2 regions of the Nonomuraea purpurea genome follow, and region 2 is predicted to be linked to the other one. Evidence: predicted binding sites of a transcription regulator. Region 2 holds the regulator's gene; the other holds the start of a gene.

Region 1 (8,450 bases), on a different contig from region 2:
GCCAGGCCGTTCATGTGGGTGTCGAGGCCGTTGAAGCGGGTGTCGAGGCCGCTGACGTGGCCGTCGATCGTGTCGAGCCGGCCGCTCAGGCTCTCTTCGGCCTCGACCAGGCGCTCGTCGATGGCGTCGATCTGGTTGTCGAGCTTGTTGAAGCGGCCCTCGTTGCGGGTGGCGCCCTCGCTGAGGCGCTGGTCGGTGGCGGAGATGTGGTCGTCGAGGGCCGCGTAACGGGCGTCGATGCGGACGTCGAGCGCGTCGAAGCGGTCGTCGTGGCGGCCCAGGTGGCCGTCTACCGCGCTCAGCCGCCTGTCGACGCCGCCGAGCTGGCCGTCCATGGACATGAGGCGCTTGTCGAGGCCGCCCATCCTGCCGTCGAGGCCGTCGAGCCTGCCGTCGATGTCGGACAGGCACTCCTCGGTGGACTCCAGGCGGCCGTCGAACCCGGTCAGCCTGGTTTCGAGGCTCATGAGGCGGCCCTCGGCGCGTTCGAGCCTGGAGTCGACGCCGCTGAGCCGGGCGGCCAGCCGCTGCTCGCTCTCGCCGAGCTGGACGGCGAGGTGCTGGTCGGCCTCGTCGAGCCGGGTGGTCAGACGCTGCTCGATGTCGGACAGATGAGTGGTGAGCTGCTCGTCGGCCTCCTTGAGGCGCAGGGCCACGCGCTCGTCGGTCTCGGCGAGCTGGGCGGCGACCCGCTGGTCGGTCTCGTCGAGGCGGCTGCCGAGGCGCTGGCCCGTCTCCTCCAGCCGCGCGGTCAGCCGCTGCTCGGCGGCGTCGAGGCGGCTGCTGAGGTGCTCGTCGGTGACGTCGAGGCGCGCGGTGAGACGTTCGTCGGTCGCGTCGAGCCTGGCCGTGAGCTGCTCGCCCGTCTCCTCCAGACGGGTCGTCAGCCGCTGGTCGGTCTCGTCGAGCCTGGCGGTGAGCCGCTGGTCGGTCTCCTCCAGGCGGGTGGTCAGGCGCTGCTCGGCGGCTTCGGCCTGGGCGGACATCTGCTCGGCCGTGCCCGTCAGCCGCTCGTTGACGCTCTCGGACAGGTCGCCGACCACGATCTCGACGCGGTCGGTACGGGTGGCCAGCTCGGACATCGACTTGTCGAGCCTGGTGAACCTGCCGGCCGCGGCCTCCATACTCGAATGCAGGTTGGCCAGCGTCACGGCGAAATCGGACATTCCCTTGGTGATGCCATCAGTGGTGTCGAGCACGGACTGCAGCCGGTTGAGCGCCTCCTCCACGCTCTCGCCCACGGTGCCGAGGTCGGCCCACAGGCTCGGCAGCTCGGCGACCGGGGTGACCCTGGCGTCCACGTGGTTGACCCGCTCGCCGACGGCGTCGACGTGGTCGCGGACCGCCTCGACGTGCTGGGCCAGCCCCTCGGCCCACATCGGCGGCTTGGCGGTGATCTCGTCGAGCCGCCCGCTGACCGATTCGAGCGTGCCGCTGAGCCCGCCCAGCTCGCGCTCTCGCACCTCGCGCAGCAGCCACTCCATGCCCTCCAGCCGCTGGCGGATCTCGTCGAGCACCGCGCCCTGGGTGCGCTGCTCGTACACATGATCTTGGGCGGCACGCGCGAGGAGGTCTCGCATCCTCTCGGAGACCGCGGACTGGCCGCCTGCCTGGAGAAGGGTGGTGTGGTTGGAATGGTCCACCGAAAGGCTCCTTCGTCGCCGACGGTCTGCCGCGCAGCGGTGGGATAGGTCCGGTTTGCAAATGAACGGGCGAGAACGCGGGGCACCGCATTAGCAGGGAGAACTCCCGCCCGTCCACCTTAGCCTTTCGATCAAGGTCAGGCGGGGGCGAATCCAAAGATCGGGATTAGCTCCTGACTCACCTGTTCATGCAGGTAGAAGGGGGTTGCAGATGAGAACTGAGGGTTTGTCGAGAATTCTGGTAAGGATGATTACCGAGGAATTGTCCCCTTTGAGCCGCAAATCGGTGCGGAGCCGTTCGATGTCGACGGCGGAGCCGCGCTTTTTGATGGTGACATTTCCGATTTTTCGCTCTCGGAGTATCGCGCGCAGCTTTTTCAGTGAGAACGGGATGACGTCGGTCACTTCATACCGGGTCGCCCATGGGGTGTTCGTCGGGTCGTCGGCCGCGATGTAGGCGATCATCGGGTCGAGCAGACGGCCATCGACCATCTCGGCCACCTCGCCCACGAGGTGCGCCCGGATGGCGGCGCCGTCCGGCTCGTACACGTAGCGGCCGACGGGGCCGACAGGGGCCCGCGCGCCCGTGGCGGTCAGGGTGTGCCCGGCGGGCAGCAGGGTGGCCTGCCGGGGCCCGCCCTCGCCGGCCCAGATCGTGGCCTCCTTGACCTCGCCCTTGAAGGAGATCCACTCGGCCTGGGCGCCTTCGGGGATGAACTCGTACGGGATGCCGGGGGCGACCTTGAGGCAGGCTCTGCGGGCCCTGGAGACCAGATCGAGGACCACGGGCCAGGGCGGCGAGTAGGCCATGGGGTCGAACGTCCTGCCCCTGCTCGTACGGCGGGCCGGGTCGGCGAACAGGACGTCGTAATCCTCCGGCCTGATCGTCGCCGCGTCGGCCACGGTCACCGTCACCCGGTCGCCCAGCCCGAGCGCCTCGGCGTTGGCCCCGGCCACGGCCGCGGTCAGCGGGTCGGCGTCCACGGCCGTCACCGTGCAGCCCGCGCGCGCCAGGGCGATGAGGTCGCCGCCGATGCCGCAGCAGGCGTCCACGACCGTGGGCGAACCCGCGCCCTCGGTCAGGCGGCGGGCGCGGTGCTCGGCGACCTCGGCGCGGGTGGACTGTTCGAGGCCGTGGGGCGTGAAGTACATCGAGCCTGCGTCCTGGCCGAACTTGGCTCTGGCGCGTTCGCGCAGGGTCGCCTGGGTCAGGGCCGCCGAGGTGAGCGTCGCGTCGTACGTCCTGCGCAGCTTCGTCGCGGCGGCGACCGGGTCGGCGCCGGCGAGCTCTCCCGCCGCGGCGAGCGCCTGCCGGCCGCGCGGGGTGAGCAGCTCGTTGAAGGCGTCGAGGTCCACGTCGAACGACGTTAGCGCGACCGCGGGGGTCGAGAGGCCGCGAGGGTGGGGCTCTCACGGGGGCCGGGGGCGTCCCCGCACGACGCCGGGGTGTCGCCCAGGGAGACCAGCAGCTTGCGCAGCAGGGCCGACAGGGCCTCGCGGTCGGTGGGCGACAGCCCGGCGAGCAGGCGGTCCTCGTTGGCCGCGTGCCGCTCCAGGACGTCGTCGACCACCCGGCGCCCCTCCTCCGTGAGCGACACCAGCGTCTTGCGCCGGTTGCCCGGCGCCTGCCCGCGGGTGACCAGCCCCCGCTTGACCAGGTGGTCCATCCGGTTGGTGAGGGCGCCGGGACTGACCATCCCGGCCGTGGACATGTCCTTCATGCACATCGTGGCGTCGTCGCCGTTGCGCAGCAGCGTGGCCAGCATGTCGAACTCCCACGCCTCCAGCCCGTGCCCGGTCAGGAACTCCCTGGCCCCACGCTCCAGCAGCCGCGAGGCGCGCGACACCCGTCCGGCGACACCCATGGGGGACACGTCGACGTCGGGCCGCGTACGCGCCCATTGCCCGATGATCACATCGATCGCGTCATCCACCCTGATATCGTAGCAAAACTTTAACATTGAAATATTTGACGTTGTCACCTTGTGCGGCATGGCCTGAAGAGCCGGGCGCGTAGGCCGTCCACGTCGGCGCGGCGGGGCATCGGGGCCGACCTCGTCATAGGCTGGTGGGCCTGATCGCTCTCAGCAGACGCGTTCGTGTTGACTGTCAAGCCCCTCTTGCATATGTTTCCTGTTGGCACTCTCCCCTTGAGAGTGCCAAACGTGCGACGAGGCAGGTCTGACACCCGCGACGGCAGGCCCCGCTGGTCGCCTCTTCTAGATCATTCAAATCTGAAGGGGAGGTCCGATCGTGACGACCGCCACCAAGGTTCCCGTTAAGCCGCTCGGCGACCGCATTGTGGTTCAGCCGCTTGAGGCAGAGCAGACCACCGCTTCCGGCCTGGTCATCCCGGACACCGCCAAGGAGAAGCCGCAGGAGGGCAAGGTCCTCGCGGTGGGCCCCGGCAACTGGGATGAGGACGGCGACAAGCGGATTCCGCTCGACGTCTCCGAGGGCGACATCGTCCTCTACAGCAAGTACGGCGGCACCGAGGTCAAGTACGGCGGCGAGGAGTACCTCGTGCTCTCCGCCCGCGACGTTCTCGCGATCATCGAGAAGTAAGCCGGATGTGTCGAGCCCCGGGCGCTCTTGAGGGCGGCCGGGGCTTTCGACGCTAGGAGAGGACTTTCAGCAATGGCGAAGATCCTGGAGTTCAACGAGGACGCCCGCCGCGCGCTCGAGCGCGGCGTGAACGCCCTCGCGGACGCCGTGAAGGTAACCCTCGGCCCGCGTGGCCGCAACGTCGTCATCGACAAGAAGTTCGGTGCGCCGACGATCACGAACGACGGTGTGACCATCGCTCGTGAGATCGAGCTGGAAGAGCGCTACGAGAACCTCGGCGCCCAGCTCGCCAAGGAAGTGGCCACCAAGACCAACGACATCGCGGGCGACGGCACCACCACCGCGACCGTCCTGGCCCAGGCCATGGTCCGCGAGGGCCTGCGCAACGTGGCGGCCGGCGCCTCGCCGCTGTCGCTCAAGCGCGGCATCGACAAGGCCGCCAGGGAGATCAGCGACAAGCTGCTCGCCAGCGCCCGGCCGGTCGAGGACAAGAAGGAGATCGCCAACGTCGCGACGATCTCCGCTCAGGACGCGCAGATCGGCGACCTGATCGCCGAGGCGTTCGACAAGGTGGGCAAGGACGGTGTCCTCACCGTCGAAGAGTCCAACGCCATGGGCATGGAGCTCGAGTTCACCGAGGGCATGCAGTTCGACAAGGGCTACCTGTCGGCCTACATGGTCACCGACCCCGAGCGCATGGAGTCGGTCCTCGAGGACGCCTACATCCTGATCACCCAGGGCAAGATCGCCTCCATCGCGGACTTCCTGCCGCTGCTGGAGAAGATCGCCCAGACGAAGAAGCCGCTCCTGGTGATCGCCGAGGACGTCGAGGGCGAGGCCCTGGCCGTTCTGGTCACCAACAAGATCCGCGGCACCTTCACCTCCGTGGCCGTCAAGGCCCCGGGCTTCGGCGACCGCCGCAAGGCGATGCTGCAGGACATCGCGATCCTCACCGGCGGCCAGGTCGTCAGCGAGGAGGTCGGCCTCAAGCTGGAGCACGTCGGTCTCGAAGTGCTCGGCCAGGCCCGCCGCGTCGTGGTGACCAAGGACAACACGACCATCGTCGACGGCGCAGGCGACCAGCAGGCCATCGAGGACCGGGTCAAGGAGATCAAGATTGCCGTCGAGCAGTCCGACTCCGACTGGGACCGCGAGAAGCTGCAGGAGCGTCTGGCCAAGCTCGCCGGCGGTGTGTGCGTGCTGCGTGTCGGCGCGGCCACCGAGGTGGAGCTGAAGGAGAAGAAGCACCGCCTCGAGGACGCGATCTCCGCCACGCGCGCCGCGATCGAGGAGGGCATCGTCTCCGGCGGTGGCTCCGCGCTCATCCACGTCTCCAAGGAGATCGACGACCTCGGCCTGACGGGCGACGAGGCCACCGGTGTCGGCGTCGTGCGCCGCGCGCTGGTCGAGCCGGCCCGCTGGATCGCCGAGAACGCCGGTCTGGAGGGCTACGTGGTGACGCACAAGGTCGCCGAGCTCTCCGCCGGTCAGGGCCTCAACGCCGCCACCGGCGAGTACGGCGACCTGATCGCCCAGGGCGTCATCGACCCGGTCAAGGTCACGCGGTCGGCTGTGCAGAATGCGGCTTCCATCGCCGGCATGCTGCTCACCACCGAGGCCCTCGTGGTCGACAAGCCCGAGGAGGAGGCCCCGGCCGCCGGCCAGGGTCACGGGCACGGGCACGGCCACTGACCTTTTCTCCCGCCGTTCATGGCCCGCACCCGGAGGGGGTGCGGGCCATGCGCGTTTCCGGGCCAGGAACATGCGGCGCCGCCCGGGGGAGCTTGTGGGTCGGCGGGGGGAAGTGGGGGAAAAGGTGGATTAATGGAGTAAACCAGGGGTGGGCGATAAGCGTCGGGGGTCTGACAATTGTCGCGCATTCTGGGTTATGGGATGAAACATTATGTCAGCAGATAAGGCTTAGTGTGGTCATTTGATTACGGGCGGTTATCGTCGCTTCAATGTGACCAATCCGTAGCCGTTCGCCATGACGACAGGCCGGATCAGTGCGGGCATAGTGCCTATCGTGAGCGAGGGAAGCGTCGCCGACGCCAAAATTGGGGTAAGGCTCGCGTCGAGACTTCCGGCACGGACGGATGACTCCGACCTTAGGGAACTGACGAGCCTTGCCGTGCAGGGAGATCGCAGTGCGATCGAATCCCTGCTCGGTGAGTTGCGTCCAATGGTGGTGCGGTATTGCCGTGCCAGGCTGGGCAGGGTTTCAGGGCAATATCACATTGCCGATGACGTGGCCCAGGAGGTGTGCATCGCGGTCCTGTCCGCGCTGCCGCGATACCGGGACATGGGGCGGCCTTTCGCGTCCTTCGTCTTCGGGATCGCCTCGCACAAGGTGGCCGACGCGTTGCGGAGCTCCGTGCGCTCGGCCGTGCCGACCCAGAATCTGCCCGATGGACCTGACGACGGGCCGGGGCCCGAGGAAACGGTCGTCCGGTACATCGAGGTGGAGCACGCGCGCAGGCTGCTGGCCCGGTTGCCGGACAACCAGCGGGAGTTGCTGCTGTTGCGGGTGGTGTCGGGACTGTCTGCCGAGGAGACCGGTAATGTACTCGGTATGTCACCAGGTGCGGTCCGCGTCGCTCAACATCGGGCGTTGGCCAGGTTGCGGCAGATGGCGGAGCTGGAGTCGGCTTGACGCCAGAGGAAGAGACCGACGCGCTGCTCGATGCGCTCGGTCGTGGAGAGGTGCCTGCCTCAGGCGATCCAGCCGTGCGGCTGCTGGCCGCGCTGCTCGATGATGTCGGTCAGCGGCGTTCCTCCGTGTCGATGACGCCGTCGACATAGCCTCTGGCGTACTCCCAGCTGACGTAGTCGGCCGGGTCTGGGTGAAAGGCCGGCTCGTGTACCTGTGGCTGGCCTCTCTCGATCATTTGTCGTAGGTTGCCGCGCAGCAGCTCCCAGTCGAAGAAGTGCTGCTCACCGCATTCCGGGCAGTCGAGCACGAGGCCCAGCACGCCCTGCGGTTCGAGCAGGGAGCGAAAGACCTCGACGTCGGCGAGGTCGGTGATGGCCTCGTCGCGCTCGGCTGCGGTGAGTGGCTCGGCGTCGTCGAGGGCGCCCATCGCAGAGGAAGGGTCGTTCGGGTCGTCCGCGAACGGGTCGCGGGGGACGTCTTCCAGCACCTTCCCACCATATGACCGATGCGGCCTCAGCGGTGGGTATTGGCTCAGCCGTCTGTGCCCTCCCGCGGCCAAAGGGCCGGCTCCGGTGGCCTGATCGGCGTGGGGTGGGTCAGGTCAGCCAGCCGCGGCGGGTTGCTTCGACGCCCGCGTGGAAGCGGGACTGCGCGCCCAGTTCGGCGATGGCTTCGGCGAATCTGGCCCGGACCGTGCGGACGGAGACCCCCAGGTGGCGGGCTATCGAGTCGTCGCACATGCCCTGCGCGGCCAGCCGCAGCACCTGGACCATCCCGTCGCCTCTGCGTCCCCACGGCAGTGGCACGGCGCGGCCCCAGAGTTCGCCGAAGAAGGCGCGCAGCACGCCGACCACCGTCGAGGTGCGGACGAAGTAGAAGTTGTAGGCGTGGTCGGGCAGGTTGGCGCCCCAGAACGGGGGCAGCCCCGCGACCTCCGCCCCCGCGGTCATGAACCAGCTCGGCACCCGGTCCAGCGTGCGTACTTTGCCGCCGGTCTCGGTCAGGCGGGTGAGCTGATCGCGGACGCCGGGCAGGTTGAGGGTGCTTACCGGAACGATCAGATGAACGGTGAGCAGATTTCGTTTCTGCGCATCAATCCATGGATCCGCAAATTTCCGCGCAAAGTCGGTGATGCTGCGTTCGTCCGGAACGGCGGTTAGTAATTCCATTGGCGGCGTTTGCAGGGCGATGCCGACCACGCTTTCGTACAGCACATCCGCCCCGCTCACCATCTCCACCGTGAACGGCCCGCTTTGATAGGCGCGACCGGCGTCATAGTCGCGGATGAGCGCGCGGATCGAGCCGAGCGCCGAGTCGATCATCCGGCTCTCCTCGGCCAGTCGGTCGAGACGCTGGGTGATGACCCGCCCGAGTGCCGCGGCGGGGTGTCTGGCCAGGTACTGGCCCGATTGTTCGTCGATCACGCCCAGCTTGACGAGGTCGTCGAGTTGCCGGCCGACCTTGTCGACCTGGCCGTCGGTGGCCTGGGCGAGATCGGTGCGCGTCGCTCTGTGCAGGCGCAGCACCGCGGAGTACAGCGCGGTCTGTGCCGGGTCGAGGCCCAGCGTCTCAAAGGGATCAGACATGAT
Region 2 (8,450 bases):
ACGGCGGCTTCAACCGGATCAGCTTCGGCATGCAGAGCGCACGCGAGCACGTCCTGCAGGTCCTCGACCGCCGCCACACACCGGGCAGGGCGGCACAAGCCGTGCGGGAAGCGAAGGAGGCCGGGTTCGAACACGTGAACCTCGACCTCATCTACAGCACGCCGGGCGAGAGCGACGACGACTGGCGGGCCTCGCTGGCCGCCGCGATCGAGGCCGGGCCCGACCACGTCTCGGCGTACTCGCTGATCGTCGAGGACGGCACCAGGCTCGCCGCCAGGATCAAGCGCGGCGAACTCCCGATGCCCGACGACGACGTGGCCGCCGACCGCTACCAGATCGCCGACGAGATGCTGACCGGGGCCGGGCTCCACTGGTACGAGGTGTCCAACTGGGCCGTGTCCGAGGCGGCCCGCTGCCGCCACAACCTGCTCTACTGGACCGGCGGCGACTGGTGGGCCGCAGGACCGGGCGCCCACAGCCACGTCGGCGGCACCCGCTGGTGGAACGTCAAACACCCGGCCGCCTACGCCCAGCGGCTGGCATCGGGCGCCTCCCCGGCCCACGCCCGCGAGGTCCTGTCCGGCGACGACCGCGAGGCAGAGCGGCTGATGCTGGAGTTGCGGCTGGTGTCCGGCTATCCGGTCGCCGAGGTGGCGCCCGCCGCGCGTACGTCCGTGGCGGGCGCCCTCGGGCGCGGGCTGCTGGAGCCCGAGGCGTTCAGGTCCGGCCGGATGGTGCTCACCCTCAAGGGGCGGCTGCTCGCCGACGCCCTCATCCGCGACCTCCTGGTCTAGGTGATCAGGCGGATGGCGAACGGGTAACGGTAGGGCTGGCCCTTGTTGGTGGCTATGGCCGCCTGGATGTGGAAGATCAGCGACAGGACCCAGACCACCGGCAGGAGCAGGATGCCGATGAAGACCACCACCAGGATCCCCGACACGATGTAGCCGATGAACATCGTGATCTGGAAGTTGAGCGCCTCGGCCGCCTGGTCCCTGACGTAGGGGGACTCGTCCTTCTTCATCAGGTAGATGATCAGCGGGCCGAGCCAGGACACCAGCAGGCCCAGCAGGTGCGAGAGCATCGCCATCGTGGTGTCGTCGGTGCCGGGGCGGGGGCCGAACCGGCCGGGGACGTAGGGCTCTCCCGGATGGGCGGCGTAACCGTGGCCGTAGCCGGGCTGCTGACCGTACCCCTGAGCCCCGCCGTAGCCCTGCTGCTGACCGTAGCTCGGCTGCTGCTGCTGGTAACCGGGCTGTTGGTAGCCAGGCTGCTGGTAACCGGGCTGCTGAGGGCCGGACTGCTGGTAGCCGTAGCCGTAGCCGGGCTGGGAGCCGGGTTGCTGCCCGTACGAGAGCGGCTGGGCACCCGAGTCCGGCTGGCCGGGCGGAATATCAGGACGTGACACATGCCGTGTCTGGTCGTCGTCAGGCTGCGTCTGCGGCGGATCCTGACTCATGATGCCTCCGTAACGAAGTCGATCAGTTCCTCGACCCGGCCGAGCAACTCCGGCTCCAGGTCGGTGTACGTCGAGACGGCGCCAAGGATCCGCCGCCAGGCCTGCGCGGGCTCCATGCGCCACCCCAGGGCGGCGATCACGCCCTCCTTCCACGGCACCCCGCGCGGCACGTCGGGCCAGGCCGGGATGCGCAGCACGGAGGGTTTGACCGCCTGCCAGATGTCGATGAACGGATGGCCCACCACCAGGACGTCCGGCGAGGTGATCTCGGCGGCGATCCGGCTCTCCTTGGAGCCGGGGACGAGATGGTCGACCAGCACGCCCAGCCGCCGTCCCGGCTCAGGGCCGAACTCCGCCACGATGGCGGGCAGATCGTCCACACCTTCCAGATATTCGACCACGACCCCCTCGACCCGCAGGTCGTGGCCCCAGATCTTCTCCACGAGGGCGGCGTCGTGCACACCCTCCACGTAGATCCGGCTCTCCCTGGCCACCCGCGCCCGCAGGCCCTCCACGGCGATCGAGCCCGACGCGCTGAGCCGGGGCCCCGCCGGGGCGGCGACCGGGCGCACCAAGGTCACGGGCCTGCCCTCCAGCAGGAACGCGGCGGGCGCGAGCGGGAACAACCGGCGCTTGCCGAACCGGTCTTCGAGCGTGACGGCCTCCTTGTCACAGGCCACCACCGCGCCGCAGAAGCCGCTGTCGGCGTCCTCCACGACGAGGTCCAGCTCGGCGGGCACTTTCGGGATCTTTCCCTTGCCCGGCCGCCGCCAATTCCCCGCCAGTACATCGCCCTCGTACACACGGGGACCGTAGCAAATCACCCCGTGACCGCAAGGCGCTTGCGGGCGCCGCTCCGGCGTACCAGGACGACGACGGTACCGGCGATCCCGATGAGCACCCCGATTCCGGCGATCACCATCAGCGACACCACCCCGCCGGCGACACCGCCCGCGGCCGAGGACAACTCGCGGCCGACGCCGTAGACCGCGGTGGGGCCCTCCTGGTTGGTGCAGGTGAGCTGGTAATCACCTTTGGCAGGCGCGTTGATCACGAGGATCTGCTCCCAGACCGAGCTGCCCGCCGTGACCGTCTGCGAGCCCGAGGTCTTGGCCAGCCTGGCCCCGCCGGACACCTCGCACTGGTAGTTGACGGCCTGGTCGCTGGCGACGTAGACGGCGGGCTTGTTCGCCGGGTCGATCGGCACCGTCACGGTCTGTCCAGACGCGAACGTCTTGGTCGGGACCAGGTCGGACACGCTGCCGGCCACGCCGGTGACGAACACGACCACGCCGGCGACGCCGCACACCACGGCGATGCCCCAGGCCAGCGCGACCCACCACAGACTGGGCCTGACCGCCTTGGCGTCGATCCGTGGCGGGTACGAGGGTTGCTGGCCATACTGGCCGTACTGGGGCGGCGGCCCGTACGGGCTCTGGCCCTGCTCGGGCGGCGGCCCGTAGCCGGCGGGCGGCCCATAGGGCGACGGCGCAGGCCCCCAGCCAGGCTGGGAACCCGGTTGCGGGCCGTGCTGCGGCTGGGAACCGGGTTGCCGGCCGTACTGGGGAGGCGGAGGAGGAGGCTGGGGCTGACCGTGGTGAGGGCCCTGCCCGGGCGGCGGATCATACGGCCGGGGCTGTGAATCGTCGGTCATGTGCGCAAGTGTGAACCCTGTCGCTTGTAAGTCGCTAGCAGCAGGATGACAGTCAGTGTTATCGCACCTTGTAGGCGAGAGCCGTACACTTGGCACTCGGGAACACAGAGTGCTAGACGTCGCGTTCCCCGAAAGGGCAGAGGCAGGAGGTGAGCACGTGCTCGACGATCGGAAACTGGCAGTGCTCCGCGCCATTGTCGAAGACTACGTGTCCACCAACGAACCGGTGGGCTCCAAGGCGCTGGCCGAGCGCCACAACCTGAGGGTCTCCCCCGCGACGGTCAGGAACGACATGGCCGCGCTGGAGGAGGAGGGCTACATCACGCAGCCGCACACCAGCGCCGGCCGCGTGCCGACCGACAAGGGCTATCGGCTGTTCGTCGACCGGCTCTCGCAGGTCAAACCCCTCTCGGGCGCCGAGCGCAGGGCGATCGAGACCTTCCTGGCCGGCGCGGTCGACCTCGACGACGTGGTCACCCGCACCGTCCGGCTGCTCGCGCAGCTGACCAGGCAGGTGGCGGTCGTGCAATACCCGACCCTCACACGCTCGACGGTCAGGCACGTCGAGCTCGTGCCGCTCAACGACCGCAGGGTCATGCTCGTGCTCATCACCAACACCGGCCGCGTCGAGCAGCGCGTGATCGAGCTGCCCGAGGCGGTCGACGACACCCGCATCGCGCACCTGCGCGCGGTGCTCAACGCCTGCCTCGACGGCTGCGGCCTGAGCAGCGTGCCCGAGCAGGTCGCCGACCTGCCCGAGCGGCTGCCCATCGAAGACCGGCCCGTCGTGGCCACGATCCTGTCGGTGCTGCTCGAGACGCTGGTCGAACGGCACGACGAGAAGATCGTGTTCGCCGGCGCCGCCAACCTCGCGGGCGCCGACTTCTCCGTCGGCCTGCGCGACGTGCTCGAGGCCCTGGAGGAGCAGGTCGTGCTCATGCGGCTGCTCGGCGAGACTTCCACAGACACCCCGTCCGCGCTCACCGTGCGCATCGGCTCGGAAAATCCCTACCTGCGCGGCACGTCCGTCGTCGCCACCGGATACGGTTCCGGCGATAATCAACTGGCCCGGCTCGGCGTGCTGGGCCCCACGAGGATGGACTACCCCGTGACGATGGGAGCGGTACGAGCGGTGGCACGCTACGTCAGCCAGATCCTGGCTGCATCATAAGAGGTCGATAAGTGGCAAACAGCGACTACTACGCCACCCTCGGGGTGCGCCGTGACGCCAGTCAGGACGAGATCAAAAAGGCATACCGCCGACTCGCCCGTGAGCTGCACCCAGACGTGAACCCCGATCCTGAGACCCAAGAGCGGTTCAAGGAGATCACGCAGGCTTACGAGGTGCTGTCCGACCCGAACAAGCGCCAGATGTACGACCTGGGCGGCGACCCCTTCGCCGGCGCGGGTGCGGGCGCGGGAGCCGGCGGATTCGGCGCGGGCTTCCCGTTCAGCGACATCATGGACGCCTTCTTCGGCACCGCCGGCGGCGCCACAAGAGGGCCCCGCTCACGGGCACGCCGAGGCCGCAACGCCACCATCCGGGTCGAACTCGACCTGCGCGAGACGGCGTTCGGCACCACACGCGAACTGGTCGTCGACACCGCCGTGCTCTGCGAGGTCTGCCACGGGGCAGGCGCCGCCGCCGGCACCCACCCCGACACCTGCGACATGTGCAGCGGCCGCGGCGAGATCTCCCAGGTCACCCGGTCGTTCCTGGGCCAGGTCATGACCTCGCGGCCGTGCCCGCAGTGCGGCGGATTCGGCACGATCATCCGCAACCCGTGCCAGGAATGCTCCGGCGACGGACGCGTACGCACCCGCCGCACGATCAAGGTCCGCATCCCCGCGGGCGTCGAGGACGGCACCCACATCCAGCTCGCCGGCGAAGGCGAAGTCGGCCCCGGCGGCGGCCCGCCCGGAGACCTCTTCCTCGAGATCGTCGAACGAGCCCACGAGATCTTCGAACGGCGCGGCGACGACCTCCACTGCACCGTCCAGATCCCGATGACGGCCGCCGCACTCGGCACCATACTCGCGGTCGAGACACTCGACGGCTCAGAAGAAATCGACGTGCGCCCCGGCACCCAAGCCGGACAGGTCATCACCATGTTCGGACGCGGCGTGCAACGACTCAACGAATCCGGCAGAGGCGACCTGCTGATCCACGTCAACGTCGAAACCCCCACCCGCCTCGATCCCGCCCAGGAGGAGCTGCTGCGCGAACTGGCCAAGCAGCGGGGCGAGGAACGACCACCCGGCAAGTTCGCCCCCGGCCAGCAGGGCTTCTTCTCCCGCCTGCGCGACGCCTTCAACGGCAGGTGACGTGACCGTCCCGGTCTTCCTGTCCCAGAACCTGGACGGGGCCGAGCTGACACTCGACGGCCCGGAAGGGCGCCACGCGGCCTCCGTGCGGCGCCTACGGGCCGGCGAGCGGATCGACCTGACCGACGGAACCGGCGCCGTCGCCGAGTGCGTCGTCCGCGAGGTGCTGAAGGACGCACTCAGGCTCGACGTGATCAGCCGTCACGAGATCGAGGCGCCCCGGCAACGCCTGGTCGTCGTCCAAGGGCTGCCCAAAGGCGACAGAGGCGAACTGGCCGTCGAGATGATGACCGAGGCCGGAGTCGACGTGATCGTGCCCTGGGCGGCCTCACGCAGCATCACCCAATGGAAAGGCGACAAAGTCGCCAAGGCACTGGGCCGCTGGCGGGCCACAGCCCGCGAGGCGGGCAAACAGGCCCGCCGCTTCCACCTGCCAGAAGTCACGGAGCCCGCCTCCACCGCAGGCGTCGAAGCACTGCTGGCCACGGCGGCACTGGGCCTGGTGCTGCACGAAGAAGCCCACGAACCGCTGTCAGGAGTGACCCTGCCGCCCGGCGGCGACATCGTGATGATCGTGGGGCCGGAAGGCGGAGTCTCCGACGAAGAACTCGGCACATTCAGGGCCGCCAAAGCGGTGCCCGTCCTGCTGGGGCCGACGGTCCTGCGCACGTCCACGGCAGGCGTGGCGGCCGCAGCCGTGCTGCTCACCCGCACCGGCCGCTGGTGAGCCACCCCGTCAGGGCGTGGTCTGCGAGGCATCCACCAGCGGGCTGACCGACTCCGTCGGCGTCTCCGTCATGTCGTCCGGCGGACACTCCTCGGGCGGGCACACCGTGGGCAGAACGACCGTCTCCTCCGACGTCGGCGTCGGCGTCGGAGAGGCCGTGGGACAGTCCTCAGAAAGCACGGCCTGCTCGGCCGTGGCAGAAGGGCACGGAGTGGGCGAAGGACTCGGAGTCGGCGAAGGACGACTGGTCGACTCGGCCTTCTTCGACGGCCGCGGCGACGAAGGCTTCGGAGTGTCGACGATCACGACCGGCGGCTGCTCCGAGCTGGGCTCCTCCCGCGGAGGCTGCTGGGAACGAGTGGTGGAGGAATTGGACGGAGCCTCCTTCGAGGTCTCATCATCGACGACCTGCGCAGGGACCTCGACGATCTTCGAGCGCAACTCGGGAACGGCCATCACGATCGTCCCCGCCACCAACAAAGCACTGGCGGCGGCCGCGCCCGCACGCCACCAGAACAGATTACGGACACCACGCCGCTCAATGCGGCCGCGGATGATCTCCAGTCCTTCCGGCGAGGGCACGACCGCGTCCGCCTCCGCGCGGAGCGCACGACGCAGCAGGTCGCCGTGCTCGTCGGGGGGCTGGGTCATGACATTTTCTCCAGAACGGATCGCAAGGCGGCCATGCCACGTGCCGTGTGGCTCTTGACCGCGCCCTTGCTGATGCCCATGGCGTGGGCTATCTCAGCTTCGGACAAGTCACCGTAGTAACGCAGAACAAGTGCTTCTCTCTGTCGGGTCGGCAGGGCGCGTAACGCCTCGATCACGGCGGAGCGTTCCAGCTCGCCGATCGCGCCGTTCTCGGCACTCGGAGCGTCCGGCAGGCCCTTAGGAGCGTACTTCTCGACGACCGCTCGATGACGCAGCACCGAACGAGACCGGTTGACGACAGATTGACGCAGGTAGGCGAGTGCTTTGTCGGGATCGCGCAGTCTACGCCACGCACCATGGATGGCGACGAACGCATCCTGCACGACTTCCTCAGCGGTTGCCATGTCGCGCACCAGCAACACAGCGAGACGCACCAATGACCGAAAGTGCGCACTATAGAGTGCGGTAACAGCCATGTCGGCATCCCACCCGACCGGCACCGCCCCCATGGACCTGTCGGCCAGAAGGGTTTCGGTGGTCACATCTGTGGGACGCGCGACCTTCCCAGAGGGTTTACGCTCTTCCGGTTCTTGAGGTGTCCCCGGTTCCTTAGGGTGCATTACCCAGTCGTGTCCTCGCCAGGTGGCGCTCGCCCGACCCTGAATCGTCTTTTTTCGTGAAGTCTCGCACACTCACCCTAACCGCGTCGATCTTCGTACGCACGGCACCTCTGATTACCGATTCGCAACAGACCGAAGCCACCAACCCCCGATAGGCTGCCGACGTGAGCGACTGTCTTTTCTGCAGAATCGTGGCCAAGGAACAACCAGCCGAGATCATCTACGAAACCGGCAGGACACTGGCCTTCCGCGACATCAACCCCCAGGCGCCCACCCACGCGCTGGTCATACCCAAACAACACCACGCGGACGCCGCAGCCCTGGCCCGCGCCGACGACGGACTCGCCGACGACGTACTGAAAACCGCCCACGCCGTCGCCGTACAGGAAGGCGTGGCAGAAGACGGCTACCGCGTCGTGTTCAACACCGGCCCCGGCGCCGGACAGACCGTCTTCCACGTGCACGCCCACGTCCTCGGCGGGCGTCCCTTGACCTGGCCACCCGGATAAAACACACACCGGCCTGATGCGATCGAGCACCCCGGCGGTAACGTAACGTCCGTACCACTCCCACGAGCCGGCCGCGGCGATATTGACGCGAGCGATCCACCTGGTCCCGGCTACGATGGGCGGAGAAGCACACCGAAAGAGACCGGGAGGCATCAGGCCACTGGCCTGCCCATGTCCGAACTACATGAATCCCGACGAACGGCACCTCCCTCGCGCACTCAAGCCAAGGTGCTGATTCCGGACGAATACCCGATGGTCAGCCTCCTCGGCTCCCGAGACGAGCTACTACGCGTCATCGAGGGCGCCTTCAGGGCCGACATCCACGTACGGGGCAACGAAATCACCGTCACCGGCAGCCCCGACGAGAGCGGCGCCGTAGTGAGACTCTTCGAAGAACTCGTCGAAGTCCTCCGCAGCGGCGGCGAACTCACCCCCGACGCCGTCGAGCGCAGCATCGCCATGCTCCGCATGACCTCCGACCGCCCCGCCGAGGTGCTGTCCCTCG

Evidence for each region. The regulator HrcA, encoded in region 2, represses chaperone genes, less so after heat shock. The targets are predictions, from matches to a motif close to TTGGCACTCTCNNNNNGAGAGTGCCAA.
Region 1: the regulator HrcA is predicted to act here: its motif matches at 3,780-3,806, upstream of groES (co-chaperone GroES).

Annotation. Positions count from the first base shown of each region.
Region 1 covers NZ_JBHSBI010000013.1:246,827-255,276, reverse strand. Annotated here, with positions in the region: gene ACFOY2_RS26225 (hypothetical protein) at 1-1,643, opposite strand, end outside; gene ACFOY2_RS26220 (class I SAM-dependent methyltransferase) at 1,830-2,999, opposite strand; gene ACFOY2_RS26215 (MarR family winged helix-turn-helix transcriptional regulator) at 3,011-3,577, opposite strand; gene groES (co-chaperone GroES) at 3,897-4,208, shown strand; gene groL (chaperonin GroEL) at 4,281-5,900, shown strand; gene ACFOY2_RS26200 (sigma-70 family RNA polymerase sigma factor) at 6,226-6,861, shown strand; gene ACFOY2_RS26195 (DUF5319 domain-containing protein) at 6,971-7,348, opposite strand; gene ACFOY2_RS26190 (helix-turn-helix transcriptional regulator) at 7,458-8,447, opposite strand.
Region 2 covers NZ_JBHSBI010000001.1:109,108-117,557, forward strand. Annotated here, with positions in the region: gene hemW (radical SAM family heme chaperone HemW) at 1-794, shown strand, start outside; gene ACFOY2_RS00490 (DUF4870 domain-containing protein) at 791-1,459, opposite strand; gene ACFOY2_RS00495 (DUF3097 domain-containing protein) at 1,456-2,262, opposite strand; gene ACFOY2_RS00500 (hypothetical protein) at 2,280-3,113, opposite strand; gene hrcA (heat-inducible transcriptional repressor HrcA) at 3,271-4,284, shown strand; gene dnaJ (molecular chaperone DnaJ) at 4,296-5,438, shown strand; gene ACFOY2_RS00515 (16S rRNA (uracil(1498)-N(3))-methyltransferase) at 5,440-6,165, shown strand; gene ACFOY2_RS00520 (hypothetical protein) at 6,175-6,816, opposite strand; gene ACFOY2_RS00525 (SigE family RNA polymerase sigma factor) at 6,813-7,325, opposite strand; gene ACFOY2_RS00530 (histidine triad nucleotide-binding protein) at 7,601-7,945, shown strand; partial or broken gene ACFOY2_RS00535 (PhoH family protein) at 8,198-8,450, shown strand, end outside.